Regions from separate parts of the Hahella sp. CR1 genome, predicted to be linked through region 2. Evidence: predicted binding sites of a transcription regulator. Region 2 holds the regulator's gene; each other region holds the start of a gene.
What was found. Region 2 encodes sigma-54, which starts transcription at its own class of promoters, with help from an activator protein. Its sites were predicted from a motif close to TGGCACNNNNNTTGCTNT; they were not measured.

Region 1: the regulator sigma-54 is predicted to act here: its motif matches at 3,810-3,827, upstream of glnA (glutamate--ammonia ligase).
Region 3: the regulator sigma-54 is predicted to act here: its motif matches at 5,842-5,859, upstream of ONV78_RS11360 (flagellar hook-length control protein FliK).
Region 4: the regulator sigma-54 is predicted to act here: its motif matches at 1,808-1,825, upstream of ONV78_RS15895 (PEP-CTERM sorting domain-containing protein).

Annotation. Positions count from the first base shown of each region.
Region 1 covers NZ_JAPELK010000005.1:523,242-531,439, reverse strand. Annotated here, with positions in the region: gene dtd (D-aminoacyl-tRNA deacylase) at 130-570, opposite strand; gene pip (prolyl aminopeptidase) at 664-1,623, opposite strand; gene typA (translational GTPase TypA) at 1,723-3,540, opposite strand; gene glnA (glutamate--ammonia ligase) at 3,996-5,402, shown strand; gene ONV78_RS15525 (DUF4124 domain-containing protein) at 5,511-6,038, shown strand; gene glnL (nitrogen regulation protein NR(II)) at 6,290-7,369, shown strand; gene ntrC (nitrogen regulation protein NR(I)) at 7,366-8,198, shown strand, end outside.
Region 2 covers NZ_JAPELK010000004.1:32,959-41,156, reverse strand. Annotated here, with positions in the region: gene ONV78_RS10770 (KpsF/GutQ family sugar-phosphate isomerase) at 1-234, shown strand, start outside; gene ONV78_RS10765 (HAD-IIIA family hydrolase) at 234-770, shown strand; gene lptC (LPS export ABC transporter periplasmic protein LptC) at 775-1,353, shown strand; gene lptA (lipopolysaccharide transport periplasmic protein LptA) at 1,337-1,861, shown strand; gene lptB (LPS export ABC transporter ATP-binding protein) at 1,858-2,583, shown strand; gene ONV78_RS10745 (RNA polymerase factor sigma-54) at 2,706-4,202, shown strand; gene raiA (ribosome-associated translation inhibitor RaiA) at 4,318-4,626, shown strand; gene ptsN (PTS IIA-like nitrogen regulatory protein PtsN) at 4,633-5,097, shown strand; gene rapZ (RNase adapter RapZ) at 5,124-5,984, shown strand; gene ONV78_RS10725 (HPr family phosphocarrier protein) at 6,079-6,348, shown strand; gene mgtE (magnesium transporter) at 6,586-7,947, shown strand; gene yjgA (ribosome biogenesis factor YjgA) at 8,037-8,198, shown strand, end outside.
Region 3 covers NZ_JAPELK010000004.1:156,033-164,230, forward strand. Annotated here, with positions in the region: gene fliG (flagellar motor switch protein FliG) at 1-190, shown strand, start outside; gene ONV78_RS11330 (flagellar assembly protein FliH) at 231-1,151, shown strand; gene fliI (flagellar protein export ATPase FliI) at 1,138-2,502, shown strand; gene fliJ (flagellar export protein FliJ) at 2,534-2,986, shown strand; gene ONV78_RS11345 (STAS domain-containing protein) at 3,263-3,568, shown strand; gene ONV78_RS11350 (SpoIIE family protein phosphatase) at 3,635-5,371, shown strand; gene ONV78_RS11355 (Hpt domain-containing protein) at 5,374-5,721, shown strand; gene ONV78_RS11360 (flagellar hook-length control protein FliK) at 6,064-7,113, shown strand; gene ONV78_RS11365 (flagellar basal body-associated FliL family protein) at 7,216-7,743, shown strand; gene fliM (flagellar motor switch protein FliM) at 7,880-8,198, shown strand, end outside.
Region 4 covers NZ_JAPELK010000006.1:51,556-59,753, reverse strand. Annotated here, with positions in the region: gene ONV78_RS15900 (ImpA family metalloprotease) at 1-1,442, shown strand, start outside; gene ONV78_RS15895 (PEP-CTERM sorting domain-containing protein) at 1,883-2,620, shown strand; gene ONV78_RS15890 (hypothetical protein) at 2,748-3,233, opposite strand; gene ONV78_RS15885 (copper chaperone PCu(A)C) at 3,441-3,908, shown strand; gene ONV78_RS15880 (hypothetical protein) at 3,995-4,525, shown strand; gene ONV78_RS15875 (Crp/Fnr family transcriptional regulator) at 4,529-5,236, opposite strand; gene ONV78_RS15870 (trypsin-like serine protease) at 5,436-7,535, opposite strand; gene ONV78_RS15865 (YncE family protein) at 8,013-8,198, opposite strand, start outside.

The DNA.
Region 1 (8,198 bases), on a different contig from region 2:
CTATAACAAAGGAAATATATTATTGGGCCATGCATCCCATAGTGGATTTCCGAAACTCAACAACACCCCAATCTCTCGGTTTTTGCAGTACAAGCTTCGAGCATAAGCTCCGTAAATTTCAATATCCTTTTACTCAACACGCAACGAAAAAGTTGTTGGTCCGACATTGGCAAGCGCCACCTCCATGTCTGCGCCAAACCGGCCCGTCTGAACTTTACTTACTACTTTTGACGCCTTATCAACAAAATAGTCATAAAGCCTCTCGCCTAATTCAGGCGAAGCTGCGGAAGAAAAACTTGGCCTCATTCCTTTTTTTGTATCCGCCGCCAACGTGAACTGCGATACAACCAATAATTCCCCGCCTATATCTTTAAGGCTTAGATTCATTTTGCCATTCGCATCAGCAAAAATGCGGTAGCCTACGATTCTATCTAACAGTCTTTCCGCTGAACGCTCGGTGTCATTTGGTTCAACCGCCAACAAAACGAGAATACCTTCGCCGATTGAGCCAGTTATCTCTCCACCTGCTTTCACTGAAGCATGCGCAACGCGTTGAATCAATCCGATCATTTATTACGCTCGCGCTTAATTCTTAAGGAACTGTTACAGCCTTTTTAAACATTTGCGGCATTAAAACTGCCTATTACTTAACTGTCAATAGGACTAGCCATTAAGTTTTGATACGCCACCAATCCTATCTGCCATAGAGCCGATAGATTTGATCAGCGCATCAACCATTGCGGGATCTCTCACTGAGTGGCCGGCGTCCCGGATGATGTACAAGTCGCTTCCCGCCCAGTTTTGGTGCAAATCAAATGCTCTCGCCAATGGAGAAATGGCGTCATAGCGACCATGAACAATGATGCCCGGGATGTCTTTGAAATGAGAATTTGAGCTTGCAGGTCTGTCGCTTAGCTCCTGATAGAACTTGCAGCCTAATTTCGCCAAGGCAATAGCCTGATGAGGATGAGTCAGTCTATCCACCAAGTCCTGACAAGGATGAAGGGTGGAGATCTTCGCCACCCATGCGGCCCACTGTTTTGCGGCCTGTATCTGAAGCAGCTCATTCGATCCATTCAGATACTTTGAGAAATAACTAAGCACTTCCACAACGTTTTCCCGCGGACAATCCTTCATCACTTCGTGCCAAATATCAGGAAACATTCTGGGTGCGCCTTCCGCCAGCATCCATGAGATGCCCGCCTCATCGGCAACAAAGAAACCCGAAATCACCACTCCCAATACAGCCTCGGGGTGGGCGTCGGCATATTGCTGCGACAAAAAGCCGCCCCATCCCATCCCAACCAGCATCCATTTATCAATACTCAGGTGCTGCCTCACCCGCTCAATATCTTGGATAAGAATATCAGGACGGTTATGAGCAGTCTCAGCCAGTGGAGTGGATTTTCCGCAACCTCTCTGGTCTATCATGATGATGCGAAAGCGCTCAGAGTCCAGCAGACGTCGGCAGAAAGGGTCTGAGCCATATCCTGGCCCATCGTGCACAAACAATACTGGCAGCCCGTCTTTATTGCCGGACTCCTCAATATAAATTGTGTGAAGGTTATCTACGGGAAGGAAGTGTTCTTTATGGGGCTTTAGTTCTGGGTATAAGGTGAGCATTCGGCTTTTCCAGCATTGTCCTTTAACTCGAAAGAACTATAGCACTCTGCGGAAAAGCCGAAAACTTTCTAGATCACTTTATCCAACTACTTTTGGATTTTAGTCCTTAGCACGGTCAGCGCGCTTACGCTCATGCTCTTTCAGCAACTTCTTGCGAATCCTGATGTTGCTAGGCGTCACTTCAACCAGCTCATCGTCTTCGACAAACTCTAACGCCTGCTCCAGAGAAAAACGAATCGGCGGAGTCAGAAGGATATTTTCGTCCGTACCTGCTGCGCGAATATTGGTCAGCTGCTTGGCTTTGGTTGGATTAACAACCAAATCGTTATCTCTGCTATGTAAACCGATAATCATGCCTTCGTAGACTTCGATGTTGGGGTCTACGAACAAACGACCACGATCCTGCAGGTTAAACAGCGCGTACGCCAATACTTTACCCGCTACGTTGGAGATAAGAACGCCATTGTTACGCTCGACGTTCACGCCTTCTTTCACAGGACCATAATGATCAAAGATGTGGGTCAGAATGCCCGTGCCCGAGGTCATGGTGAGGAACTGAGAACGGAAGCCGATCAGGCCGCGAGAAGGTACAACAAATTCTAGACGTGTGCGTCCTTTCCCATCTGGAATCATGTTAACCAGCTCACCGCGGCGCAGGCCCATTACCTCCATGATTGATCCCTGGTGTTCATCTTCCACGTCGATGATAACCTGCTCGTAAGGCTCAACTTTCTGCCCGTCAATTTCTCTCACAATAACTTCTGGACGGGAAACGCCTAATTCAAAGCCTTCGCGACGCATGGTTTCGATCAATACGGACAAATGCAACTCGCCGCGACCGGATACGATGAATTTATCAGGAGTGTCGCCTTGCTCTACACGCAACGCTACGTTGTACAGCAACTCTTTCTCCAAACGCTCCTTGATATTTCTACTGGTGACGTACTTGCCTTCTTTACCAGCGAATGGAGAGTCGTTAACCTGAAATGTCATGCTGACTGTCGGCTCGTCCACGATCAACGCCGGCAGCGCTTCTGGGCGCTCAGGGCTACATAACGTATCGGAGATATTCAGCTCATCCAGACCTGTAATACAGATAATGTCCCCAGCTTCCGCTTCAGGCACATCCACACGCTGCAGGCCGTGATAGCCCATTACTGTCAATACGCGACCATTACGTTTGCCGCCATCGCGATCAACCACGACAACAGGCGTATTGGTTTTTACTTTACCGCGCGAAACGCGTCCGATTCCGATTACGCCAACGTAGCTATTGTAATCGAGGGCGCTGATCTGCATTTGGAAGGGGCCATTAACATCGACAGACGGCGCAGGCACCTTATCAACTACCATTTCAAACAAAGGCGTCATGTCTTGTTGCAACGCATCTGGCTCAAGCCCTGCAATGCCATTCAACGCAGAAGCGTAAATAACAGGGAAATCCAGCTGCTCTTCTGTCGCGCCCAGGCGGTCAAAAAGATCCATCACTTCACCGACAACCCAATCAGGGCGAGCGCCAGGGCGATCCACTTTATTGACGACAACAATAGGCTTCAGCCCACGAGCAAAGGCTTTTTGAGTAACGAAACGAGTTTGCGGCATCGGGCCGTCAACTGCATCAACGAGCAGGAGAACAGAGTCCACCATAGATAGAACACGTTCAACTTCGCCGCCGAAGTCAGCGTGTCCAGGTGTATCTACGATATTAATTCGGTAATCATTCCACTTGATGGCGGTATTTTTCGCCAATATAGTAATGCCGCGTTCACGTTCCTGATCATTGGAGTCCATAACGCGTTCAGCGTCCATGTCCTTGCGGCCTAAAGTGCCCGACTGCTGAAGGAGTTTGTCGACCAGTGTGGTTTTACCGTGGTCAACGTGGGCAATGATAGCAATATTTCTTAATTTCTCGATCACAAAAAACACCTGCAAAATAAACAGTCATGGGCTGAGGGCGCGACATTATAGCTGACGCCTGAATCTTTTTTATACATCTTTATACACCCTCCCGAAAATTTATCTATCCTTAGCCTGATACCAAAATGGTGCACGACGCACCAAAAGCGCCCGAGAGCTTACCCTTACGCACCAATTCGGTGCAACGCCATGGGTGACTTGATCGGGCTATTACGAACGGGCTTTCACAAACCCTTTTAAAAACAATTTGTTATAAGTCAAAAATCTCTTGGCAAATAAATTGCTAATCAGGAAAACCAGAAGCAACTGACCATGAGGCGTGATAGTATTTTTGCGCTCGTTAGACTTCCCGGAACGCTCTCCCCTCCACGGGTCTGTTTCATGGTGGCGAGGATACACTACTGCAGTGTTTCGGTTTCACCTCAACATAAATAAAATCTTACGGAGTAACTGGAATGTCAGAGAAAACTCTGAATCTTATTAAAGAGCACGAAGTTAAATGGGTTGACATGCGCTTTACCGACACCAAGGGTAAAGAGCAGCACGTAACTATCCCAGCTAGCGAAATCTCTCCGGAATTCTTTCAAGAAGGCAAAATGTTTGACGGTTCCTCCATCGCTGGTTGGAAAGGCATCAACGAATCAGACATGATCCTGCTGGCGGACGATGAAACAGCGGTTATCGACCCGTTCACAGAAGAAACCACTCTGAATCTGACCTGTAACATCATCGAACCCACCACCATGCAGGGTTACAATCGCGACCCACGCTCTATCGCCCAGCGCGCGGAAGAGTACCTGAAGTCTACAGGCATTGCGGACACAGTATTGTTTGGGCCAGAGCCTGAGTTCTTCATTTTCGACAGCGTAAAATGGAAATCCGATATCAACGGGGCCATGTATGAAATCTACTCTGAAGAAGCCGCTTGGGTATCTGGCGACGACTTTGAGAAAAACAACGTTGGTCACCGTCCTGGCGTAAAAGGCGGCTACTTCCCTGTACCTCCGGTCGACTCACTGCATGACCTGCGCGGCGCGATGTGCGCAGCGATGGAATCCATGGGCTTAACTATCGAAGTGCATCACCACGAAGTGGGCACTGCAGGTCAGTGTGAAATCGGCGTCGGCGCCAATACTCTGACCCGCAAAGCGGACGAAGTGCAAATTCTGAAGTACTGCGTACACAACGTAGCGCATGCTTACGGCAAGACCGCAACCTTTATGCCCAAGCCTTTGGTTGGCGACAACGGTTCTGGCATGCATTGTCACCAGTCTCTGTCAAAAGACGGCAAAAACATCTTCTCTGGCGACGGCTATGCAGGCCTGAGCGACGTGGCTTTGTACTATATCGGCGGCATCATCAAGCACGCTCGTGTACTGAACGCTTTCACTAACCCTTCAACCAACGCATACAAGCGTCTGGTTCCTGGTTTTGAAGCGCCGGTTATGCTGGCTTACTCCGCACGTAACCGTTCTGCGTCCATCCGTATTCCTTTCGTGACTAACCCGAAAGCGCGCCGGATCGAAGTTCGCTTCCCAGACCCATCCGCTAACCCTTACTTGGCGTTCGCAGCCATGTTGATGGCGGGCCTGGACGGCATCCAGAACAAGATCCACCCTGGCGACGCTATGGACAAGGATCTGTACGATCTGCCAAAAGAAGAAGCAATGAACATCCCAACTGTTTGTAGCTCTCTATCACAGGCGCTGGATTACGCAGAAAAAGACTTCGAGTTCCTGACTAAAGGCGACGTCTTCACTAAAGACATGATCGAAGCTTACATTGAGTTGAAGCGTAAAGAAGTAGAGCGTCTGGACATGACCACTCACCCGGTCGAATTCGAGATGTACTACTCTGTATAATCCGCTGCGTAGTTAACTACGACAGACTCGAAAACCCCGCGCTCTGCGGGGTTTTTTTTGGTTCCGCTTCTGCTACAGTTCAAGTAACTGGTCAATTGGGTTGAAGTTATGAAATCTCGGTTCGCTTATATCCTTCTTTCTTCTGCGCTTTTTTCTTCTTACTCAGGTTTGGTCTGTGCTGAAATCTATCGCTGGGTTGACGCACAAGGCAATGTGGAATATTCAGACCAGGAGAGAGAAGGTGCGGAGAAGGTCGAGGTCGGCCCAACCGCAACGATAACTATGCCTAAAATGTCGGAGATCCCGCCTAGTAGCGGCGATGAGCCGGAACCTGCACCGTCAAGCTATTACGCAACGCTGAACATCACCTTTCCCAGCAATGACAGCGCTTTTCATTCCGGCAATGGCGACCTGACGGTCTTATTCACATCAGATCCCACCCTGTATCCCAACCACAGCTACCGCGTTTCCCTGGACGGAGCGCCTGTTGGAACAACCAAGGATAATTTCCTTGAGCTGAAAGGCGTCAATCGGGGAACCCATTCCGTTTCTCTTGATGTCATTGATAATTCAGGGGTCGTTCAGAGCGCAGCTCCAGTACAGTTCACCATTCATCGTCCCAGCGTAAAAAACTAAACCATCGCATCGCACCAAAATGGCGCATAATTAATGCCTAGTGCATCCACTTTGTGCGTGACGCGCCATGATCACGCACATCGCCGCAGACTTACGTTCCGTCAAAGCCCGCTTCTGGAGCGCTTCCTAAGGGCATAGCTCACATTTGGGCGATCCGCCCCACGCCTGTGCAGAGAACCCGGTAATTCGCACCGCTTTACCGCAGTTCTGGTTTGGATATTGCATTCACAATGCAAAAATAGGTCAACATTATGCTACCCATCGTTTTTCAGACTCGCTTACTCGAAAATCTGACCACTTCCGTGCTGGTCATTGACCCCCAGCAGCGGATTGCATTCAGTAATTCATCCGCCGAAGTGTTGCTGGAAACCAGCGAGCAAAGAGCCCATGGGGCCACCATCAAGGATTTATTGATAGAAGGCAGCTCCACGCTGACCGGTCTGGAAGAGTGCCTGCGCACAGGCCAGACCTACACCCAAAGGGAGGCGGAGTTTCTGTTGCCCTCAGGGAGCCGCCTTCTGGTTGATTACACAGTTTCTCCCGTGAATATCGTCAACGACGTCTACGTCATCATGGAGATTCAACCCCGTGATCGCCTTTTGCGCATCAGTCGAGAGGAGGAGCTACTCTCCAAGCAGGAAACTTCCCGCATATTGATTCGCGGGCTCGCTCATGAAATCAAAAACCCCTTGGGCGGCATCCGCGGCGCAGCGCAGCTTTTGGACAAAGAACTAAAGGAAGAAGGTCTGCATGACTATACCCGCATCATCATTGATGAGGCGGATAGGCTGCGTAATCTGGTTGACCGCATGCTTGGCCCCAATCGCAGCTTTAAACAAGAGCCGACCAATATCCATGAAGTGCTGGAGCGGGTTTACAGCCTCATCGAAGTAGAAAGCGCCGGCAAGATAAAGCTTATTCGTGATTACGACCCCAGCATCCCCGAATTCGCCGGTGACAAAGAGCAGCTCATTCAAGCCTTCCTCAATATATGTCGCAACGCCATGCAAGCCTTTGAGGATTACACGCCCCCCGGAACTGACGGCCCACAAATATTACTACGCACACGCCCGCTCAGGCAGTTCACGATCGGTCATACGCGACATCGCTTGGTGGTAAGAGTAGACGTCATCGACAACGGTCCCGGCATCCCATCCGAATTCCTGAATAACATTTTCTACCCAATGGTGAGCGGTCGCGCTCAGGGGACAGGTCTGGGGCTCTCCATAACACAAAGCATCATCGGACAACATAAAGGGCTGGTTGAATGTGAAAGCCAGCCCGGCAGTACGAACTTCATCATATTTATTCCACTGGAGCCACTATCATGAGCGCATCACCCAACGTATGGATCATTGATGATGATCGTTCAATTCGATGGGTCTTAGAAAAAGCCCTGGAGCAAGCGCATCTGAATACCCGGTCATTTGAATCCGGAGACGGCGTTCTACATCGTCTGGAACGGGAGCAACCGGATGCGATTATCAGCGACATCCGCATGCCCGGCATTGACGGACTAAGTCTGCTGGGACAGATTCACACCAGCTACCCGCATCTGCCAGTCATTATCATGACCGCGCATTCGGACCTGGATAGCGCAGTGTCTTCCTATCAAAGCGGCGCTTTCGAATACCTCCCCAAGCCTTTTGATGTGGACGACGCCGTCTCTCTGGTAAAACGCGCCGTGGCTCATGCGCAGGAACAAATGGCCACCAGCCGCGCTCCCGAGGGAAGCTCCTTGAGTCAGGACACGGAGATCATCGGCGAAGCCCCCGCCATGCAGGAGGTATTCAGAGCCATTGGCAGGCTTTCTCACAGCAATATAACGGTGTTAATCAACGGCGAATCCGGCACTGGTAAGGAGCTGGTCGCGCGCGCTTTGCATCAGCACAGCCCCAGGGCCGGCAAACCGTTTATCGCCCTCAACATGGCGGCGATACCGAAAGACCTGATCGAATCTGAGTTATTCGGCCATGAAAAAGGCTCTTTTACCGGCGCTGGCGGACAGCGTCAGGGACGTTTCGAGCAGGCCAACGGCGGCGCGCTCTTTCTGGATGAGATCGGAGATATGCCGCCGGATACCCAGACGCGCCTGCTACGCGTGCTAGCGGACAGCGAGTTCTATCGGGTCGGCGGCGCCACCCCCATCAAAGTGGATGT
Region 2 (8,198 bases):
TTTACTGACGGCGATTTGCGCCGCACACTAGATAAAAACATCGATATTCGGAGCTGCGCCATTGATACGGTTATGACGGCAAACTGCAAGACTGTCACCAAAGACATGCTTGCCGCAGAAGCCCTGGGCTTGATGCAGGAGAAAAAGATCAACGCCCTGCCTGTCGTTAATGCTGACAATAAAGTGATTGGGGCCTTCAATACACAAGACATGCTACGCGCAGGAGTTATTTAATGTCGCCGTCTTTGACCGAACAACAGACCCAAGCCTTACAACAGATTAAACTCTTAGCGCTGGATGTAGACGGCGTTCTGACGGATGGGACCCTATACTTTGGCGAATCTGGCGAGCAGTTCAAACCCTTCTCTATACTTGACGGACTCGGCGTCAAGCTGTTGCAAAAAGCTGGAGTAACCGTCGCCATTATCACCGGCCGCAAGTCCGCCATGGTCGCAAAGAGAGCTGGAGACCTGGGCATTTTAGAGTTACTGCAAGGCCGCGAAGACAAACTTGTCGGGCTCAATGAGATTCGAGAAAAGCTTGGCTTAGAACTGAATGAATGCGCCTATGTCGGCGACGACCTTCCTGATCTGGCGGCCATTCGCAGTTGCGGATTTGGCGTTACTGTGCCTAACAGTCACTGGTTTGTTCGCCAGCACGCCACCTACTGCACCTCAGCCCAGGGCGGCAAAGGCGCGGTCAGAGAGGTGTGCGATATGATTCTGGCGGCGAAAGGCCTGCTCCACACCTCCTTGGAAGCCTACCTGTAACTTCATGACAGAACTGTTCAGACAATACAGCAAATGGCTCTACGCGGCTTTGGCGGCGTTTCTGGTTATTTATCTGGTCGCTTATCAGGACGAAGCAAGCGTCCCCTTCTTTGAGGAAGAACCGCTCCTGAAAGACGAACCTGACGCATTTGTCATCAACGCGGTTTACACCACCTACAACAAAGAGGGCGCACTCACCAGCCGCCTGCAAAGCCAACTGGCGAAGCACTATCCCGATACAGACACCGGCGTACTGACGCGCCCCAATCTGGAGATCTTCCAGCAAGGGGAGAAAAGCTGGCATGTGGAGTCTCTGGAAGGCGAACTGCTGATCAAGCAGGACACCCTGAAACTGCGTGGAGACGTGGAAGTAAATGGAGCCTCCAACGACGGAGCGCCGATTCTTATGCAAACGCAAGCGCTCGACTACAACAACAAGTCACGCTTTATCAGCACCGATCAACCCGTTAAGATAACTTCAAATATCAATCAGTTAACCGCTGTCGGAATGGAGGCGGACATTGATAAAAAGCTTATTGTATTACTTTCTCAGGTAACCGGCGTTTATGCACAACCCAAGTAAACTATTCACCGCGGCGCTGTTATTGGGCCTTATTTTCGCCCCGCTTAGCCATGCATTGGACCTTCTTAACGGCAGTGACGAACCGGTGCGCATCAAAGCGGGACGCTGGGAGAGAGATGGCCAGAAAGGCATCGACACCTATATCGGCAATGTCGTTATTATCCAGGGCAAATCCAGCATCGAGGCGGACAAAGTCATTTTATACACCGACGACAATGGCATCAGCCGCTTCCAGGCGACCGGCAAACCCGCTCACTTAGTGCAGTTTGACCAAGAAAAACAAACTGAAACTCACGCTTACGCAGAAAACATGGACTATGACCGTAGCCAGAGTAAAGTCGTTATGCGTAACCATGCACGCATTCTTCAGGACAACAGCTCAGTGGAAGGCGAAGAAATTATTTATTTCACAGACAAGCGTTTAGTCACGGCAAAGGGAGCCTCATCGGGCAATCAAACCGAGCAGGTTGAAATTATCTATCATCCGCCCAAATCTAATAAACAATGAGCACTCTCACCGCCAGAAATCTGGCCAAGGCCTACAAGAAACGGCCCGTAGTAAAAGATGTGTCCGTTGAAATTCGCAGCGGCGAAATCGTGGGCCTCCTCGGCCCTAACGGCGCTGGGAAGACTACCTGCTTCTACATGGTGGTAGGACTCATCCCCAGCGACAAAGGCAGCGTATTTATTGACGAAACGGAAATCACCGGCCTGCCTATGCACGGGAGAGCGCGCAAGGGCATTGGCTATCTGCCGCAGGAAGCTTCGGTCTTCAGAAAGCTGTCCGTAGAGGACAACATCTACGCCATCCTTGAGACCAGAGCGGATCTGAGCCGCAAGGAGCGTAAGCTTAAGATGGAAGAGCTGCTGCAGGAATTTCACATCACCCATATTCGTAAAAGCCTTGGCATGAGTCTCTCGGGGGGCGAGCGTCGACGCGTGGAAATCGCTCGCGCGCTGGCTACGGAGCCAAAGTTTGTCTTATTGGATGAGCCTTTCGCCGGGGTGGATCCTATTTCCGTCAATGATATCAAGCAGATTATCGAGCATCTCAAAAAGCGCGGCATCGGCGTTTTAATTACAGACCATAATGTGCGCGAGACCTTGGATATTTGTGAACGCGCCTATATTGTCAGTGAAGGATTTATTATCGCAAGCGGCGCCCCAAGTGATATCCTTGCCAACCCAAAGGTTAGAGAGGTCTATCTGGGTGACCAGTTCAAACTTTAGTTTAACCGGCGGCTTCCATCTCAGATGGACCTCAAGGCTCAAGAGCTTAGGATTAAAGCACCTAATAACTATGAAAAACTCACAAGATCTGTGCCTGAATCGGTGGTAAGCATCAGATGGTTATGAAAACTTCATTGCAGTTAAAGCTGGGTCAACAGCTGACCATGACCCCGCAACTGCAACAAGCAATAAAACTTTTGCAGCTTTCAACACTGGATTTACAGCAGGAGATTCAACAAGCGCTTGAGTCCAACCCCATGCTGGAAGTGTCTGAAGAAGACGAATCTCCCAACCACGTTCAGAACGATACGATCAGCGACATGCTCGCCAATAACTCCAGCAAGGAGCGAACGCAAGAGTCGGGCATGGATGAAGGAGGATTCGCCGAAGAGGACAACTGGTCCGATTCCATTCCGAACGACCTCCCCGTCGATACCGCCTGGGATGATGTCTTCCAGAGCGGATCAAGCAGCTACAGCGGCGGCGAAGATGACGAATACGACTTCGAATCCCGCAATAGCAAAGGCGAAACCCTGCAAGACCACCTTCTCTGGCAACTGAACCTTACCCCCATGTCCGACATTGACCGCATGATCGCTGTTGCGATAATTGATGCAGTCAATACTGATGGCTATCTCTCCCTCACTCCAGACGAAATTCATGGCGGACTGCAAACTGAGGGGGAAGAAGAAATTGAGCTGGACGAAGTACGCGCCGTCTTAAAGCGAGTGCAGCAATTCGATCCTCCTGGAGTCGCCACTTGCAACTTGCAGGACTGCCTGCTGAGTCAGTTGAATCAACTGCCTAAAGACACCCCCTGGTTGGGTCAGGCCAAGCTGGTGGTCAGCCACTATATCAATCTGCTTGGCAACCGCGACTACGCCCAGTTGATGCGCCGCAGCCGCCTGAAAGAAGACGATCTGCGGGAAGTTCTCAAACTGATTCAAAGCCTGAACCCAAGACCGGGCGAAGGCATTCAGGAAAGCAATACCGAATACGTGGTTCCTGACGTTATCGTCAAAAAAGCCAACGGCCGCTGGCTGGTTGAGCTGAACCCTGAAATCGCTCCCAAGATTCGTATCAACCCTGGCTATGCAGGTTTGGTGAGACGCGCGGACAACAGCTCAGACAACACTTATTTACGCGACCAGTTACAGGAAGCGCGCTGGTTTATCAAAAGCTTGCAAAGCCGTAATGAAACTCTGTTGAAAGTCGCTTCACAAATCGTCGAACATCAGCAAGGATTCCTTGAGTACGGCGAAGAGGCGATGAAGCCACTGGTGCTGCACGATATTGCGGAGGCGGTGGAGATGCATGAGTCGACGATTTCCCGGGTGACCACCCAGAAATACATGCACACTCCTCGCGGCGTATTTGAGCTGAAGTACTTTTTCTCCAGCCATGTCAGCACAGACACGGGTGGCGAGTGTTCTTCGACCGCTATTAGAGCTATTATCAAGAAGTTAGTCGCGGCGGAATCACCGAAGAAACCATTGAGCGACAGCAAAATTGCTGCGCTGCTTGGCGACCAGGGCATCAACGTCGCCCGTCGCACGATCGCAAAGTACCGGGAGGCGCTTTCCATTCCGCCTTCCAATGAACGTAAGCGATTAATTTAAAAGGAGGAATACAGGCATAAGACTTAAATCAAATAGTCACAAATTGGATGTGCTAGTATTTTTCATGGAAGTGCAAAATTCATAATGCACCGTATATTGGCATTAGGAGCAAAGTATGCAAATGAACATCACCGGACATCAAGTCGAGTTAACTGAAGCACTAAAAGACTACGTTAACAACAAGTTCGACAAGCTCGAACGACACTTCGACAGTATCAGTAATGTCCAAGTTACGCTCTCCATTCAAAAACAGCGTCAGATTGCGGAAGCAACCATGCACATAAGCGGCGCTGACCTGCATGCCAATGCTGAACACGAAGATATGTACGCGTCAATTGACGCACTGGTGGACAAATTAGACCGCCAGATCCTCAAACACAAAGAGAAGCACGTTGATCGGATGCACGGCGCATCCGCCAGATAACAGAACATGGCCCAAACCACACTAACTATTGAGTCAATTATCTCGCCCGCCCTCACACGCTGTGGGGTGTCGGGCTCGAGTAAGAAGCGCGTTCTCGAATATATCGCCAATCTGATTGCGCAACATTTTCCGTTTTTGGACGAGAACGCCATTTTTACCAACCTGATATGCCGTGAAAGACTCGGCAGCACTGGTATCGGCCAGGGTATCGCAATACCTCATTGCCGCCTGGAAAACTGCGACCGCATCATAGGGGCCTTGCTTACACTCAAGGACAAAATCCCTTTTGACGCCATAGACAACGAACCTGTGGACCTGCTGTTCGTTCTGATCGTGCCTCAAGAGGCCACCAGCGAACACTTGGACCTTCTGAGCCAGCTGGCCCAGAAATTCAATGACCGTCGCTTCTGCGAACACCTACGCGACTGTGACAACGACGAAACCCTGTTCAGGAGGGTGCTGGAGAAATAATCCAGCTTCGATGGAAAGAGGAAGACATGAAGCTGATTATCGTAAGTGGTCGTTCAGGCTCCGGAAAAAGTACGGCGCTCCATGTTCTGGAGGACATGGGCTATTACTGCATCGATAACCTGCCTATCGGTCTCCTCTCGCCTCTCACCCAAGAGGTGCTGGACCAGGGGAAAACCCAGAATCAGCAACTCGCCGTCAGCATAGACGCCCGCAATCTTTATAGAGACCTGTCGGATTTCCCGTCAATTTACGCCACTCTGCAGGCGCATAATATCGATGTGGAAATCATCTATCTTGACGCCAATGACGCCACCTTAATCAAACGTTTTCATGCAACGCGTCGCAAGCACCCGCTCAGCAGTAAAAGCACATCACTGAAAGAAGCCATCGCCAAAGAGAAACAGCTGCTGGAGCCGATCGCCACCCTGGCGAACCTCTATATAGACACCAGCGATCTCTCCATTTACCAGTTACGGGATCAGGTTAAGATCAGGGTTATCGGGCATAAAACCCAGGAATTGGCCCTACTCTTCCAGTCTTTCGGCTTCAAGCATGGCGTACCATCGGATTCCGACATGGTATTTGACGTGCGCTGTCTTCCCAATCCTTACTGGGACACCGCGCTGCGCGGCTACAAAGGCACTGATCAGGAAATCATCGAATTCCTAAAGCAGCATCCGGAACCGGAACAGATGCTGCAGCACATTATCAGTTTTCTTGAGACCTGGATTCCGCACTTCCAGAACAGCAACCGCACCTATATGACGATCAGCATCGGCTGCACTGGCGGGCAACACCGCTCCGTCTATATCTGCGAGTGCCTGGGAGAGCATTTCAAGAAAAAATATGATAATGTCCAAGTGCGCCACAAAGAGCTGGCGCAATAAGGTTTTAACAATAAGAAGCCACTGTCGCTTAACAATTAAACCGGCCTGAATCCAACATTCAGGAAACTTCAATCTTTTATACTCATCGCGCCCCATGATCCAGGAACAAGTCACTATTATTAATAAGCTTGGCCTGCACGCCCGAGCGGCGGCCAAATTCGTGTCCACCAGCGGCCGATTCGCCAGTAAGATCAGAGTAGCCAAAGAAGGCCAGGAAGTTGACGGAAAAAGTATAATGGCGGTCATGATGCTCGCCGCCAGCAAAGGAACGCTTCTTACACTGAAAATAGAAGGTCCGGATGAAGAGGAAGCTTTTCACGCCATCAAAGCTCTGATCGAGGACTATTTCGGAGAGGGTGAGTAGCCCTACCGCTTTCGGGGCGCTTCGCCCCATCCCTTCCAGGCATGCCAAACAATACAAACCGCTTGAATAAAGTAAGACAATTCCCTGATTTTCCTTAGACTAATTTTCGTCTTAACTTACACTTTATAGTGGGCTCGCTTATACTGGCGCCACAACGGCGCAGAGCCCGTCTCTGTATTTAATCCGGCAAATTCCTCGCTGCCCGTTGCGGGCCGCCCTAAACGCGGATGTATGTCTATGCCTCAAGCGACCGAAAAAAGCACTGCCAAGGTCCGTATGCGCTCCATTGCGGAAGCGCTGGAAAGCGGTTCTTTGCAGCAGGTCGCGCGCATTCTGAACGGCGGCCTCTCTCCCAGTGACATCGCTCACTTGCTGGAGTCGTCTCCGCCCAATGAGCGGAAGTTACTCTGGCAGTTAGTCGATGACGAACTGGATGGCGAAGTCCTTCAGTACCTGAGCGATGAAATCCGTTCCGACTTCCTGAGTGAGATGAATGCTCAGGATGTTATCGAGATCGCCGAAGACTTCGAAGTCGACGACCTCGCCGACTTGTTACAGCAGTTGCCGGAAGCCGTCATCCAGGAAGTCCTGGAGACCATGGACGCTCAGGATCGCCAACGCCTGGAAGAAGTCCTGGCCTACCCAGAGGACTCCGCCGGCGGCCTGATGAACACGGACATGATCACCGTGCGTCCGGACATTACTGTTGATGTTGTGCTTCGCTATCTGCGCAGCCACAAAAGCCTGCCTAACATGACCGACAGCTTGCTGGTTGTGAACCGAAAAGATGATTTTATCGGCGTACTCCCCGTCACCACTCTGCTGGTGTCCAGCCTCAGTTCCACCGTACGCGAAATCATGCGCACGGACGTAGAGCCAATTCCTGCGACAGTTCCCGATAAAGAAGTCGCCACGCTGTTCGAACGCCACGACTTGGTGTCAGCCCCTGTCGTCAATGACAAAGGCAAACTCGTAGGCCGTATCACTATCGATGACGTGGTTGACGTTATCCGCGAAAACGCCGACCACGAAATCTTGAGCATGGCGGGTCTGGACGAAGAAGAAGATATGTTCGCCCCCATCATGAAGACGGCTAAAAGTCGCGCTGTCTGGCTGGGGATAAACCTGATCACCGCGTTTCTCGCTTCTGCGGTCATTGGTATTTTTGAAGCAACCATTGCAAAAGTAGTCGCCCTGGCCGTGTTGATGCCCATTGTCGCAAGCATGGGCGGCATTGCAGGCAGTCAGGCGCTCACACTGGTAATTAGAGGGATGGCTACGGGCAAGGTCAGCTCAAGCAACATTCGCTGGCTGATGAACCGTGAGTTTCTGGTGGGAGCCTTCAACGGCTTACTCTGGGCTTTCGTGGTGGCGACCGCCGCTATGGTCTGGTTCAACGACGTCACCATTGGCGTTCTGATCGCCTCAGCGATGCTAATCAATCTGACCGTAGCAGCCATCGCCGGCACCGCTTTACCTCTGATACTAAAAACCCTGAAAATAGACCCCGCTCTGGCCGGAGGCGTTATCCTGACAACTGTTACGGATGTGGTGGGGTTCATGTCATTTCTGGGACTCGCCACAATCGCCTACGCCTGACTAGGCGCAAGGCGAATGCCTGTCTATTCTTATCTTACTTGAGCGCTGTGTTACCATTTTAGTTTCCGAGAGTTGATTCGAGCATTTCAATGAACCATTCACATCACGACGACGATTTCGAAGACGATTATTACGACGAAGAGGATCTGCCTCCCAGTAAATCCAGCCGCAAACGGGCGATGGAAGCGCTGCAGCAACTAGGGAAGAGATTGACGGAACTTAAAGCAGACCAACTCAGCCAGCTTTCACTG
Region 3 (8,198 bases), 120 kb from region 2:
TTTGCAGGAAAAGATCTTCCGCAATATGTCGAAACGGGCGGCGGAGCTGCTGCGCGACGATCTGGAGGCGCGGGGCCCCGTTCGCATCAGCGAGGTGGAAGCGGCGCAGAAAGAAATTCTCACTATCGCGCGGCGCATGGCCGAAGCCGGCGAAATCATGCTGGGCGGCGGCGGCGAAGAAATGCTGTAAGCCCGTCGCCTGTGCAACGCCACACTAACAGAGCCAGCCGATGAAAGACCAACCCGAAACCATCCCCAAGGAAAAACTGACGGCCTACGAGCGTTGGGAATTACCGGTTATGGGGGAACAGCAGGAAACGCCCAAGATCAAACCGCCTACGGCGGCGGAACTGGAGAACATTCGTCAGAGCGCTTATCAGGAAGGACTTGAACAAGGCAAAGAAGAAGGCTTTCAGAAAGGCTTTGAACAAGGCCATGCTGAAGGTAAACGCAAAGGCGAGCAACAAGGCCTGGAGCAGGGTCGCAAGACCGGCGAAAGCGAGGCGGTGAAGTCCAAGAGCGCCGCCATCGACCAAGCCTTGAGCCACTTCGAAGAGCTGGCGACGGAACTGGAAGCGCCGATTCGCAAACATCAGGATGAGGTGGAAGAGGCGCTGCTCAATCTGGTGCTGGCGATCTCCCGGGCGGTGGTGTTCCGTGAATTGAAAGTGGACCGCTCGCAAATTCTGCGCGTGCTGCAGGAGGCCCTGGCGGCGCTGCCCAACACAGAAGAGCTGGTCACCATCTATCTGCATCCGCAGGACCTGGCGTTCGCCAAAGAACACTTGCCGCCGGAAAGAGGAACCCGTTATCAGGCGGACCCCGCTTTGATGGAAGGCGGGTGCCGTGTGGAGACCCGTCATACGTTGCTGGACTTCACCGTTGAAAAACGATTCCAGACCACCGTGCAGCAAATGCTGTCCCGTCATAGCGACGATGTTTCTTTGCAGGAAACCAAAGACTTCACTGATCAGATGGGAGAGATGAGCGACTTGCACCGGGACTTGCTGGAGAAAAACGCGGAAGCGCCGCCGCCAGTCCCCGAAGCGCATACTGAACCGTCTAAGACCGAGGAGATAGAGGCCGACAAGCTGCATCACGCGCCGTCAGAGGCCCAGGAAACGCCGGAGGGCGACGATGAGTCTGGTTGAGCGGCTACGCAACTACGAGCGTTTCGTGCCGGCTCAGGCGCGTCCTGAGCTGAATGGTCGCCTGACCCGCGTGGTGGGACTCACCCTGGAGGCGGTCGGCTGTCCGATGACTTTGGGAGAACGCTGCCTGATCGAAGTGCGCGGCGGTCGCATGGTCGAGGCGGAAGTCGTTGGCTTCTCCGATGAACGGGTCTACCTGATGCCGCTGGCGGCGGTGGAAGGCCTGCAACCCGGCGCCAAAGTGAAGCCGATGTCCGGAGTGGGGCGTATTGGCGTGGGCGCCTGTCTGTTGGGGCGCGTGCTGGATGGCGCTGGCGAGCCACTGGATGGTCGCGGCCCTTTGCAGGCGGAGCATCACGTTGAATTGTTCGGTGCGCCGATCAACCCTTTGCACCGTGCGCCGATCCGGGAAAAACTCGATGTCGGCATTCGCGCCATCAACTCACTGCTAACCGTAGGAATTGGTCAGCGCCTGGGATTGTTCGCAGGCAGCGGCGTGGGCAAGAGTATGCTGCTCGGCATGATGACCCGCTTCACGACGGCGGACATCATTGTGGTGGGGCTGGTGGGAGAGCGTGGCCGTGAGGTGAAAGAATTCATTGAAGATATTCTTGGCGAAGAAGGGCTGCGTCGCGCGGTGGTCGTGGCGTCACCCGCCGACGACTCGCCATTGATGCGCTTGCGCGCAGCGGTTCTGACTACGCGCATCGCCGAGTATTTTCGCGACTTGGGCAAGAACGTGCTGTTGCTGATGGACAGTCTGACGCGCTACGCCCAGGCGCAACGGGAAATCGCCCTGGCGGTGGGCGAGCCTCCCGCCACCAAAGGTTATCCCCCTTCCGTGTTCGCCAAACTGCCGCAACTGGTGGAGCGGGCGGGCAACGGCAAACCCGGCGGCGGTTCCATCACCGCGTTCTACACGGTGCTGACGGAAGGCGATGACCAACAGGACCCCATCGCCGACGCCGCGCGTGCGATTCTGGACGGCCATATCGTACTGAACCGACGTCTGGCGGAGGAGGGGCATTATCCCGCCATTGATATCGAGGCTTCCATCAGCCGGGTCATGCCTCAGGTGACGACGCCGGACTACTTGCAAAGGGCGCAGCGCTTCAAGCAGTTATACGCCCGCTACCAGCAGACGCGGGACCTGATCAGCGTCGGCGCCTACGTGCCCGGCTCCGATAAAGAAACCGATTATGCGATCGAAAGATTTCCCCACATGCGCAAATTTTTACAGCAAAGTCTGCGGGAACGCGCTACGCTGAATGATAGCGCACAAGGGTTGAATCAATTGTTCACCCCGGCTCCGGCGCAAGGCGCCGCGCCCAGAGCCCCGGCGAAACCATAAGGTTACTCCACTTTAGTTCAGGTGCTTTAACGTGGCGGAGAAAAAGAAGTCGCAAAGGTTGTCGCTGGTGCTTGATCTGGCGGAGCGGGACGAGGAAAACGAGCGCAAGAAAATGGGCGAGATCCGACGCAGAGTGGAGCAGGCGGAAGGCAAGCTGGAGCAACTGGTCGCCTATCAGCGTGATTATCAGGATGAATTAAGGGGTACTCAAAACGGCGTACGTTCAGTGCGTCATATCCAAACCTATCATGTCTTCATCAGCAGGCTGGGCTCGGCTATCGAGCAGCAGCAACAGCAGTTATTGCTGTTGAAACAGCAGTTGTCGCAACAAACGGACGTGTGGCGGGCGGCGTATCAGAAAAAAAATAACATGCAGGACTTTATTGATCGCTGCAAAAAAGAGGAAGCCTATTACGAGGACAAGAAGCAACAGCGCAACCTGGACGATGCTGTCGGTCGACGCGCCTATCACAACAGACATTAAGATACGGTAGAAAAAGTTTTTTGGTTTTAGCGAGTTAGCTGAAACAGGCGGAAAATGTGCCTGAAAGTCAGTTTTTGGCTGTGGATAAATAGTGGCCAAGTGAATGAAAACTGGAAATTTAGTAAAAATCAGCTATTGATGAATTAGTAAGAATATGAGTATTGAAATTCACTGCGTACTATTCGTAATATCCTGAATTTCAAATAAAAAGAACACAGAATGGATCTAACCGATCCTGATGGTTTGATTAGGGGAGCGCCAACAGAAGGAGGCAATATGTCTATAACGACAAGCCGCTCTGACGATAATGCCGAACTGACTATTCGCATTAAAGGGCGATTTGATTTCAGTTCCCACCAGGAATTCAGGGATGCTTACGAAAACCCTGAGGGACCGTTCGAGCAGTACAAGATCGATATGACGGAGACGACGTATCTGGATAGCTCCGCCTTGGGGATGCTGTTGTTATTGCGGGATTATGCAGGCGGCGACAACGCTAAAATCTGCATCACGAACTGCAACAATGATGTCAGGAAGATATTGACGATTTCCAATTTTGAACAATTGTTTGTTATTCAATAAAGCGCCCGCAGTTTTCGGGCGCCTGAAACGGACTTTCCGCCATTTATGCGCCTTTCGGGTATTGCTATGAAACAATCCCTGGACTCAGAAATGGCCTCGTCCGTTCTCGGGTCCCAGAAAACGCTGAAAATTCTCATCGCCGACGACAATCAGTCGGATCGCATGATCCTGCAGAATATCGTCAAAAAGCAGGGACATGATACGGCGACGGCGGTGGATGGCGTCGACGCTATCGAGAAATTCTCCGAGTTCCGGCCGGACATTGTCCTGCTGGATGCCTTGATGCCCCGCATGGACGGCTTTGAGGCGGCGCGGAAAATCAAGTTGCTGGCCGGCGAAGACTTGATTCCCATTATTTTTCTCACCTCTCTCAGCGACGCGGAATCGCTCGCCAAATGCCTTGAGGCGGGCGGCGACGACTTTCTGTCAAAACCCTATAACCGCATTATCCTGCAAGCCAAGATCAACGCTTTCAACCGCATGCGGATCATGCATAAAACCCTGTTGCGGCAACGGGACCAGATCGCGGAACACAACGACCATATGGTGCGTGAGCAGCAGGTCGCCAAAACCGTGTTCGACAACGTGGCCCATGTGGGCTGCCTCGGCGCCAACAACATCAAACATTTGCTTTCGCCTCTGGCGGTTTTTAACGGCGACGTGTTGTTAGCCTGTCAGAAACCGTCCGGCGGCATGCACGTGCTGTTGGGAGATTTCACCGGCCATGGCTTGCCCGCGGCGATCGGCGCCATGCCGCTGGCGGAGATCTTCTATGGCATGACCAGCAAAGGCTATGCGCTGGGAGATATCCTCCGGGAAGTGAATCAGAAGCTGCGTAAAATCCTGCCGGTGGGCTTTTTCTGCTGCGCCTGTATGGCGGAGCTGAACTTCGAGCAGGAAGAAATCGAGATCTGGATCGGCGGTTTGCCGGATTGTTACCTGGTGCAGGGCGATCAGTTGCTCAAGGTCGCCTCCAACCGTTTACCCCTTGGCATTCTCAAAGGCGAAGCCTTCGACGCGCGCACCTATCGTTTTGAAATGAAGCATGGCGATCGGGTGTATTTGTGGTCGGACGGCATTGTCGAAGCGACCAACGCGAAGGGGGAGATGTTTGGCGAAAAACGTCTGCAGCAAGTCTTTGAGGATAATCTGCAGGAGCCGAACCTGTTTGAAAAAATCCGCCGCTCCGTGGTCGATTTCATGGGAGAGGGCGGTCCCAGCGACGATCTGACGCTGGTGGAGCTGACCATGATGCCGGAGAAGGAGCTGGGGATAGAGAACAACTATCTCACCAATACCGGCCTCAAAGGTCCGCAGCACTGGCGCATGGCCTATGAACTGTGCAGCGATTCCCTGGCGGTGTTTGACCCGGTGCCGCTGCTGTTGCAAATCGTCATGGAAGTGCCCGGCCTGCGCACGCGCAATGGCGAGATGTTCACCATTCTCAGCGAACTCTACACCAATGCTCTGGAGCATGGCGTGCTGGGCCTGCACTCCAAGCTCAAGGCCAGCCCGGATGGATTTGCGGAGTACTACCGTCTGCGCGAGGAGCGTATTCGTCAGCTGGATGGTCATTTCGTGAAGGTGGACGTGCGTCATAAAGGCGCGCTCGCCGGTGGCGTATTGACGATTCGCGTGGAAGACAGTGGAAAAGGCTTTGATTATCAGAAACTCGACGGTAAATTACCGGGTCCGACCTGTTATAGTGGTCGTGGCACAGCCCTGCTGCTCTCCATGTGCAGCCGCGTGGAGTACTTCGGTCAGGGCAACATCGTTGAAGTGGATTATGAGTGGCAAGCTTGAATATGAGTTCGAACGATCTGTCTCACCTTGATATGGGCGCCCTGGCGGAACTGCGGGAAGTAATGGAAGACGACTTTCAGATATTGGTGGAGACCTTTATCGGAGATACAATCGAACGTATGCGCGCCATTCGCGCGACGCTGGACTGCAATGACCCGGACGCATTCAGTCGCGGCTGTCACAGCATCAAAGGCAGCGCTACCAATCTGGGCTTGCCGGCGCTGTCCGAACTGTGTCGGCAAGGCGAGTTGATCGGCAAGTTCAAGCAAATGGAGAAAGCGCGGGAAGTGTTTGACTCCATCGAGCAGGAATTTGAAGTCGTACAGTCTTTATTACGGGAACAGGTGTAGCAGGCGCTGCATCGTCCCCGCCGGCGGTGTGAGTCGGTTGTTTGCGTTGAAATATCCCGCGTTTATTTTTTCCTCCTCTCTATCTTCTCTAAAAGGCTTTGATCCCGCTCTGGCGTAACTTGGCCTGATCTGTGCATTTATCCCTCAAAACAATGGTTTTGCCGCTTTCGCGACAGCGATTGCCGCGTTGGCGCTGGTGAGACCCGTTGCATCCGCAGGTAAGTTGTAACTTGGATTTGAGGACAGTAAATGGACAGCTCAGTGGCATTTATTGATATACCCAAAGTCGCGCCGAAATCGACTCCGAAGCCGTCAGGCAATCAGAGGGATGAGGCTAACGCTATGAATGATAAGGATGATCGCTTCTCTGAGGTGCTGGATCGGGAAGTCGCGGACAAGACAGACAAAGTGGATAAGAAAGACGTCAAAGCGGAAAAAGGCGATGAGAAAAAAGCGCCTGATGACGATAAGACATCGGAGGATGCAGTGGCTGTCGCCCAAGCAGCGCTGACGGATATAGATCAGACCGCGCCGCAGAGCGGAGTGAAATTGCCGTCAGGAGAGCAAACCTCAGTGGAAGGCGATGAAGAATCCATCAAGGCGATGGCCTTGGCTGAATTGTCGGGGGATAAAGAGGAAGGGGCGGATCCTACCGGACAAAATGCGCTGACGCCTCTGGCGCGGGCGGTGCACGACGCCGTTGATGGCGTTGATGGAGTCGAGGGCGATGAAGAGAAGGTGGGGGACAAAAAGGGCGGCGAACTGATCAAACTGACACAGGCGCTTGCCGCAAACGGCAATGGCGGCGAACAGGAAGCTGGCGCCGATGGCGAGACGCTGGACGCCGCGCTGCTGAAGCTGGCGGAGTCGCAGAGCGCGGCCAAGCCCAATGCCTTGCACGGAGTCGCCGCCAATATCCGAGCGGAATTCAAAGTCGATGCGGCCGCGCCGCCTTATGTCACTACACTGCAGCAACCGGTGCAGGGAGACGATTGGGGCGAGGGCATGGCGCAGAAAGTGGTCTGGTTCGTGGGACAGAAGATTCAATCCGCCAGCGTGCATCTGAATCCGCCGGAGTTGGGCCCCATCGAAATGAAAATTCATGTGCAGAAAGACCAGGCCCATGTACAGATTCAAAGCCCTCACGCCATCGTACGCGACATGGCGGAAGGCACGGCGCACCGGCTTCGGGAATTGCTGGCGGAGCAAGGCTTGCAGTTATCCCAGTTTGACGTCTCCAGTCAGCAGCAACAGACGGGAACCGGTAGCGGTCAGGAATCCGGCGGCGCCGATGGCGGACTGTTTGCCGGCGAAGGGGATGAAGACGGCGCAACTGTGGCGGGAATTGAGCAGGCGCTGGCCACGGATCGCATGGTGGATTATTACGTCTGATGGTTTTTCACTGAAAAATCAAAGGAATGAACTACACTTATCGACAAGGAGGCGGCGGCTTCCCCAGTGACCTGTTTATCTGTCGATGGTGGAAACTAAGTTATGGCGAAAGACAATAGTGGAGAAGGCGGCGAGGAGTCCGGCAAATCAGGCGGCATGAGCAAGAAGCTGCTCATTATCATCGTACTGATTCTGGTGATCGCCATTGGGGCCAGTGTGGGAGTGACCATGATGCTGCTCAAGTCTTCTCCCGATGAGGGCGGTGGAGATACTCCTGCTGAGGGCGGCGAACCTGCCGCGCCGGTGAAGGCGGAGGCTATCTATTACGACATGCGTCCGCCGCTGGTGGTCACTTTCGACTACAAAGGCAAACAACGATTCCTGCAGGCGAGCATCAGTCTGCTGACGCGTAACCAAGGCGTGCTGGACGGGGTGGAGTTGCACATGCCGGTGATTCGCAACCGCCTGATCAACCTGTACAGCGGCAAGGATTTCGAGGGCGTACAGACGGACCAGGGCCGGCAGGATCTGCTGTCGGAGTCGAAGGAAGTCATCAATACCGCCTTGAAGGAACAGGGCGTGAATGGAGAAATTGAGCAGGTGCTGTTCACCAATTTCGTGTTGCAGTAACCGCGGGCGCGATGTATCGAATCGCTGAGCTGAAACGCTGTCAGACCTGCAGGCGGGGCTTGTTATAGGCCCGTCTCAGGTGATAGAACTAGATGCATAACATTTCCTGTTAGACCCTGGGTCAAGGTGTAGGGCTGTGCAAGATTTATTATCTCAAGACGAAATTGATGCGCTCTTACATGGCGTGGACGATGGCGACGTCGACACCGAGGAGGATGTCGATGCGGCGGGGGTGCGCAGTTACGACCTGACCAGCCAGGACCGCATTGTCCGCGGTCGCATGCCGACCCTGGAGATGATCAACGAACGCTTCGCCCGCTATACCCGCATCAGTCTTTTCAACCTGTTGCGCCGCAATGCGGACGTGGCCTCCGGCGGCGTTCAGATCCTGAAGTTCGGGGAATATATTCATACGCTTTACGTGCCCACCAGTCTTAATCTGGTGAAGATTCGCC
Region 4 (8,198 bases), on a different contig from region 2:
AAAAGGATATGGGCAATTTCAGCCGCAGCAACTTCGATCATGTCTCAACCGTCACCAAGACCATAGACATGGAAAGCAAACGCTATTTCCGCGCCGCCGGTGTTTACGCTTTGCCTGGACACACGGTCAAGGTGACTCGCCTCGACAGCGCCGACGTGGCCACCTCTATCTTTGTCAACACACAGCGTTCCGGGGCCACCCATCAGTTTGAGAAGAACGGCTATACCCGTCCGAAATTCCTGCAGACGCCGAAGTTCAGTATAAAGACCGGCGAGAGCATTACCTTCACCTCCACCTACGGAGGCCCGGTGCAAATTGAATTTGGGAGCAACGGCAAGAACGTTTCTTTCCGATTCGAGAATGTGGGTGAGCATCCCTTCTGGAACGGCGAAGAAGACAACGCCAGCTTTGAACAGGCCTTGGCTCAGGGCGACTACGATTGGGCGGAACTCGTGACGCCAGGTTTCGAAGTGCACTCCAAGCTGGACAAAATGCGTAAGTCCATGCAGGACGAAAACTGGAAAACCGGCGCAGCTTTGGCGGCGGGAACCATGCGCTACATCCATAACTTCCCGCACATCCTGGCGGGCTTCAAAGGACCTGGCATTGACGTAGTGGCGGAGATACATGACTTCGCGGCGGCGCACAGCCTGGAAATCGAGCATATCGATATCGTGAAGCACATGAATGCGGATCAGGCCACCTGTGGTTATGGCTGCTCAGGCAACCCTTATGACGCCTATTGGGAGTTCAGCCCGATTGGACACGGCGACATTCACGAGCTAGGTCATGGTCTGGAGCGCGGTCGTTTCCGCTTCAGCGGCTGGGAAGGACACGCAAGCACCAACCCATACTCCTACTATTCGAAGTCGCACTACTATCTGGATACCGGTAAAAACCCGAGCTGCCAGTCGTTGCCCTTTGAAAGCATGTTCAATGTGCTGCGTGACTCGGTCAGCAAGTCCGATCCTCAAGCTTATGTACAGAGCCAGAAGTTAACCGGATGGTCCAACGGCGCCGGCATCACTATACAGATGATGATGACCGCTCAGGGCGAAGGCAAACTAAATGACGGCTGGAACCTGTTACCCAGACTGCACATCCTCGACCGCAACTTCAACGCGGCGTTAGCCAGCGAGGAAGCCTGGTCAGCGGCGAAAGCTAATTTGGGCTTCTCCCAATACAGTCTGGATGAAGCAAAAAGCATTAACAGCAACGACTGGATGACAGTGGCGGTATCCTACGCGACAGGCTTGGATTTCCGTGATTACCTGTCCATGTGGGCGTTGCCGTTTAGCGCTAAGGCGTCAGCCCAGGTTGCGTCCTTCAGTCTGCCCGTGGCGCCGCGCAAGTACTATGCGTCTGGCGGCGACCAGTTCTGTTATGGCCTGGATAAGCCGAGCATTCTCGTAGACGGCGTGCAAACCTGGCCCAGCCTGTAAAACTTTACTCGTCTTCCTTAGCGAAGATCAGGTGATTAATAAAGCGGCGCATAGCGCCGCTTTTCATTTCAGGCGCGCCTAAACAAGTGTCCGGGAAAGCGCACAACCGTCAGAAAATTTACAAGGTTAAATTTAAAGAACTGGTTTTTCTTGTCCGGTTCTACTGACATGTCAAAGCGACAAAATATTTTAATCCCTTCTTTTTATTTCTTTTTTTTCAATAGGATAAGCGACTTTCATTAAGTGCTTCCGTATGTCTGTTTTCTCAGACTCGCCCCTCCCACTGTCAGTAAATTTTACGGATTAGGTAATACGGACTACTTAATGACAGCCTGTCACATTGAAAAATAAGGTTAATTGGGTTTTGGCACAACGAATGCGTGAGAAAGCGGTGATGTACCCAGACCTACTTACCCCAATTAGAAGAAAAGGAGTTGGTTATGACCTCAAGAATAAAACACGCCCTTACAGCGCTGTCTTTGAGCGTAGCCGCAGTCAGCGCACATGCCGTTACTATCAACGACGGATATAACGGGGCCGGCCTCTCATACAACGCCGACGTTTTTGGCGATCCCAATGTCTACCAAGTCGACCGTATGGAAGTTACCTACGACAGCGACAACCTCTATGTATCCGTATTCACAAACTTTTTCGAAGGCGCGGACTCATACGGGCACAAGTATGGGGATCTCTTTATAAGCGTCGATGGCTGGAGTCCTTTCGGTAACGCAGCAGATCGCTACAAAGACGATGACATCACCAACGGTGAAAAGTGGGAATTCGCTCTGGACACCTCCACTGGCGATCTTTACAGCCTGTCCATGGTTGATTACATGGATCAACTAGTCAGCTCCGGCACCAGCAGCAGCGTTCGAAAAAACCAGGAAGTCGCAGTTAACACCAGCAAAGCCACTTTAGTGGCGGGTGAGACTTCAAGTGTAGATTTAAGCGGCGTCAGCACAACAGTTGGAACCATGGGCGTATTGTCATTCACGTTAACGCTGGCTGACCTCGGCATCACAGACCTGAGCTCTTCCACAGCACTGGGTCTACGTTGGGCGGCTACGTGCGCTAACGATGTTATTGAAGGCGGATTGAGCGTTCCAGAACCAGGCACACTGGCGATGTTGGGATTGGGGCTTGTCAGCTTAAGCCTATCCCGTCGTAAAAAAGCCTGATTTTTGCAAACTAGTACTATAAGTCGATAAGAACAGGGTGACAGGTGTAAGGCGCAGCGGAGAGTGTAGAGTTTTTTTACACTCTTGTTACACCCCTCCCGACTACAACCGAACAGGGACGTTTTACTTACTCCGTGACAAACTCCGACACCAGCGCCAGCGTGTCGCTCTCTCTGCCGATGAAAATCGTCGCCTTCCATAGCATACGTCCGGTAATGCACACGGGCAGGTATCCTTCCCCTTGATATGATCCGTCAGCCATCCGCGTTAGTTTGGTCTGGTTAAGCCCCATGTACATATCGGCGCCCTCAAAGTCGACACGGACCCGTTCCGCCTCTATGCCGTGTAGTTGGAGACGAATCGGAAATGCGCGCGCGGGATGAATCGGCTCATCGCCAAATGAAAAGCTTACATTGCCTGCATCGACCGGAAGGCTACACTGACCTCGTCCAGGCGTGCATTCAGTGACTTTCAAATACTGGATATTCTTGAATTGGTCGATATCGAGAGCGCCTGAGCTGGGAAGCCATTGCCGCACCAGACCTAACGACGCCAGAAACAACACCAGGGCGAGCAATACTGCTCCCCTCACCCAATAACGCTTGAACTGCAACGTCAAAACCTCATTCGCGCTGAAGATGGGAAGGATATGGCCGCGCAGTGTGCCTTTCCGATCAGAAATTGTCCAGCGACAATTTGACGCATAACTCCGCGTTAACGCTACATTTTCTCAGTGTGCGCCCTGTGTTAGGCTTGGGCCCTGATTGAATCCCCTAATTAATAATCGCCCTAGCCCCGTAACCGCACCTGATATCTCTCAATGATGATGAAAAAAAGCCTGATCCAAGCCCTTCTCGCCACCACCCTGATGACCTCGCCAGCGCTCGTCTATGCGCAGAATGAAAGCGCGCAGGCGGTTGAAACCAGTAACGCCTGGATTCGTTTTACGCCGGGAACCATACCCATGGCGGGCTACTTCACGCTCAACAATTCGTCCGCCGAGACTATCACCATAACCAGCGCCGAGAGCGCGGACTTCGGGCATGTCATGATGCATCAGACCGTCAACGACAGCGGTCAAATGAGTATGCAGCACATGGGGGAAGGCCTTGCAGTGACGGCGGGAAGCCACATCTCATTCGCCCCCGGCGGCATGCATCTGATGTTGATGCAGCGTCAGCGTCCGCTGAATCCCGGCGACCATGTCAACGTCACCCTGAATCTTGCCGATGGCGGCGCGGTTTCTGTGGAGTTTGAAGTCAAACCTATTTCCTACGAAGGCCCCTGACGCAACTCTGTTCTCCCGCCTTTCGCGCAAGCGTATGGGCGCATCCTTGTCTACACTGGAAAGGAATGCGAACAAGGGAGTTGGACATGCAGCGCCTCGCCATATGGGTTTTCGCCCTCGCTCTGCCCGGCTGTGCGGGACAGGGATACTCCAATGCACACGGCCCCCAAGTGGATGTAGCGGTGCATCCCGCCTGGTACGACGGCGAGCGCGTCTACTACATCACCACAGACGTCTCCGATCGGGATATGGCGGCGATGATGCAGGCCAATTATGCGCCCCGCTTGAAAGATGCGATTCCAGATTATCCCAAGCCGCCACAGGTTCGTACTGTGCTGGAAAGGGTCTACCGGGTTCGTAATTTCGACCAGCCCAGCATATTTCCCTCCGCGCCAGAGCCGCCAGGTTCGAAAAGCGTCAACATTCAATACAGTCCTTTGTGGCTGATGTATGAGGTAGTTTGGAAAGCCGGCGTCGCGCCTGTAGAGCTTAAATCCGAGGAACAGGTTTTCGTAGCGGAGAGCCAGGGAAAGCTGGAGATTCATCGCACCGACATCGTGGTGAACTGCCCTGTGGTGCATTACGAAAGCGAACGCATCGATCGCTATGAGTGGTGATTGCTATTCCAGCATGCCTGCCTGTGACTTCAACGCATCCATGTCCAGGATCTGGATTTCACCATAGGACGTGGCGATAAGCCCTTTCTGCTCCAGCTCTTTCAATATCTGGTTAACCGTCTGCCTGGACACCCCCAGCATCATGCCCAGTTGCTCCTGCTGTATATGTATCGCCCGTCGCGCCTGTCCGCTGAAGTCGCCATAACCCTCCGCCATCACCACCAATCTGCGCGCCAATCGCAGAGGCGCAGGCAGCAGAGTGGCGTCCTCCACCGCGCGAAACGCCAAGCGCAGTTTAAAACAAAGCAGCACACCGAAGTCCCGCCAGAAATGCGGCTTCGCCGCCAGTAGCGTTTCCAGACCTTTTTGCGGTAAGTGCAACAAGGTTGTGGGAGTTTCCGCCAAGGCGCTATGAGTGCGGTCAAGCCTGTCAAACAAGGCGATTTCTCCGAACCAGTTGGGGGGCTCCACAAACGCGAGAATCGCCTCCTTGCCATTTTCGTTAACGCCAGTGACCCTCAACGATCCTTTCACAACGGCGTAAATACCTGCAGGCTTATCACCGCGTCGAAACAGAAACTCCCCCGTTCGAAGCGCTTTAATTTGCGCCAGATTCAGCAGGTCTGTCTTTAAGTCTTCAGGAATAGCGCGAAACCAGGCTCCGCGGTTTAGCAGGTCGTAATACTCGTGGGTGGACAGCTTGTCAGGCATGGCGCAGCGCTTATTATTTTGGGTTGATGGCAATGAAATTTTGCGCGATTCAGGCTCAAATCTTACAAAACTTCGTTATCAATTGCGCGCTTATCGTTGGAAAGACTGCTGCAAAGGGCGGGTATTCAGGAAAGGAAAGGGAACAAGTGAAAAAGACCGCGCCGCAGGAGGGTCCGGGCGGCGCGGTGTGAAGGCTGGATTATTCTCCGCCGAACACGGAGGTCCAGTAATGCGGATAACTGGCCGAGGACGTGCTCACTTTCTTCGCGCCCATTTCGGTGTACTCCGCTCCCATGATATTGGAACAATGACCCGGGCTCTTCAGCCACCCAGCCATAACCTGCTGTGTAGACTCATAACCCGCGGCGATGTTCTCGCCTACGCGCCAGGAGTTATAGCCTTCCGCGCGAGTGCGATCGCCAACCTGCGAACCATCGGAACCGGTATGACTGAAGAAGTTGTTGTTTACCATATCTTCAGTGTGCTTGGTCGCCGCAGCTCCCAGCTTACAGTTCCATACCAATGGCTCTGCGGCCGGGAAGTAGGCTGAACCACAGTTACGGCCCTCGCTACGCGCCTGGTTATGCGCTTCCAGCAGGGCTTTTTGTGATTCGGTCAGCTCGCAATCGTCTGGATTAGTAGGATCTGTGGGATCAGTTGGGTCCGTCGGATCTGTAGGGTCGGTCGGGTCCGTTGGATCGGTTGGCTCACCTGGCTCGTTAGGATCATTAGGGTCATTTGGATCTGTCGGAAATCCAGGATCGTCCGGATCGATTGGATCAGTTGGGTCGGTCGGATCAGTTGGGTCCGTTGGATCAGTTGGGTCCGTTGGATCAGTTGGGTCCGTTGGATCAGTTGGGTCGGTTGGATCGGTTGGATCGGTTGGGTCGGTTGGATCGGTTGGATCGGTTGGATCGGTTGGATCGGTTGGATCGGTTGGATCTGTTGGATCTGTTGGATCTGTTGGATCTGTTGGATCTGTTGGATCTGTTGGGTCCGTTGGATCTGTTGGATCTGTCGGATCAGTTGGATCGGTCGGATCAGTTGGGTCCGTTGGATCGGTCGGATCAGTTGGATCTGTCGGATCAGTTGGGTCCGTTGGATCGGTCGAATCATCGTCATAAGAGGCGGTCAACGTCACGCCGCTATAGCGCAAATAACCGTGCAGCATGATGTGATACACGCCAGGTCTCACGACCAAGTCGTCACAGACCTCTTCATTGCCATTTTTGTAGGGACGGCAATCGTATTCGGTTAGCGTCGGATCTTCTTCCGCTCTGACGTACAGATCGACATCTCCGCGACCGCCTTCGATCTTGACGGAGAGATGCTCAGCGCCTTCAGGCACTTCGATAGTGTAATAAACCTTGCTGTCGGAAACGCCGTTCAAATCCTCAATCGGCTTACCGTTGCCCAGCACGTTATCGTCGTCGCCATCGCCGTCATCGGGACCGTCTGGATCATCCGGATCGCCGGGATCAGGCGTGTCGCCGCCGACATAAGAGGTTACCCAGTCCTTGAAGCTGGGCACAGCAGTGTATACGCCGTATTTTCCTGGTCTTGCGCAACCATCGCCCCAGCTTACGATACCCAGCTGACGGAACTCGCCGGCCTGGTTAACAAACAAAGGACCGCCGGAGTCGCCCTGACAGGAGTCTTTCCCGCCCTGCTCCAGCCCCGCGCAAAGGCTATAGTCATAAATCGCGTCGTCGCCGTAGGCCATACGACACTCATCGAGAGACACGACCGGCACATCCACTTTCTGCAGGATATCCGGGGAGCCACCATTTTCACGTAACGCGCCCCAGCCGATAACTGTCACGTCGCTGCCGGGCATAATGTCACTGGGGTCGCCCAGAGTAATGCGGGTGTACTTCTCATCCACTTTTTCCGACAGCTTCAGCAAGGCGATGTCGTTCTCCAGAGTCTGTTCATTAAACTCTGGGTGATTGATCACTTCCACCACTTGGATTTTCTGTGCGTCGCGCATGTCGTTCTGGTCGTGCAGACCGATGACGGCTTTGAAGCTTTCGGCAGAAATGCCAGCGGTACAGTGCGCCGCAGTGAGCACATAATAATCATCTATTACCGACGCGCCGCACCACTGGCCGCCGTTGTATTGCAGATACACCATAAAGGGAAATTCGCCCTCGGCGGCGTCTTCACCGCCGACGATCTTGGGCGTCAAATTGCGATATACGCTTAGATCTTCCGGCGCGCTTGGGTTCGCGTAGCTCGCGCCGCTAAAGGTGAGGCCGGCAATCATCCCTGCCAGCAGGTTCTTTTGAAACGGTTTCATAGTTCTATCAGTTCATTGGCGATTGGTGTTAATAACATCAGGCAGCTTCTTCTAGATTATTCTGACAACTGCTACCTGCTTGATTCTGAACGCTAATTTCGGGACACAAAGACGCTCCCGCAACAGCAAACCAAATCGGCGCCCAGCCTGACCAAGCTAACACGCTCACAAAGTGGCCTACAATTCGGACAGATATGCTAGGAACCAGGGCCTACTCGCAGCGTTTGAGAGAATACCGCCAGGGCTAGAAACGACAGGGGGTTCAGCCAGGGTCGATACAAATGAGACTAGACTCTAATGCATCGAATAAGCGGCGAAATCCGCTAAGAAAAAGGGATATGCAACTATGTGATTGTGTCTCGGGTTTTCACCGATAGGTGTTTGATGAAAAAGAGAAAATTGCTCGTTACGAACAATTGCCAGGGGAATGTTTGTAAAGACGCCGCACTGATGGCGGCGTCTGGTATGGAAAGCGGATTATCCCTGTACGGAGTCCAAGCTGTTCAACACGGATTGCGGAGCTTTCCCCATCCGGGAGCGTTGCGGGAACTCGCCGACGGGAATGCGGGCGGCTTCCTGAGTGGTAGTGTAGTCAAACACGCCCACCGTGCCCTCCACGCTATTGGAAACGAAGCAGTAGGCGCCATCAGAGCTGGTCGTCGC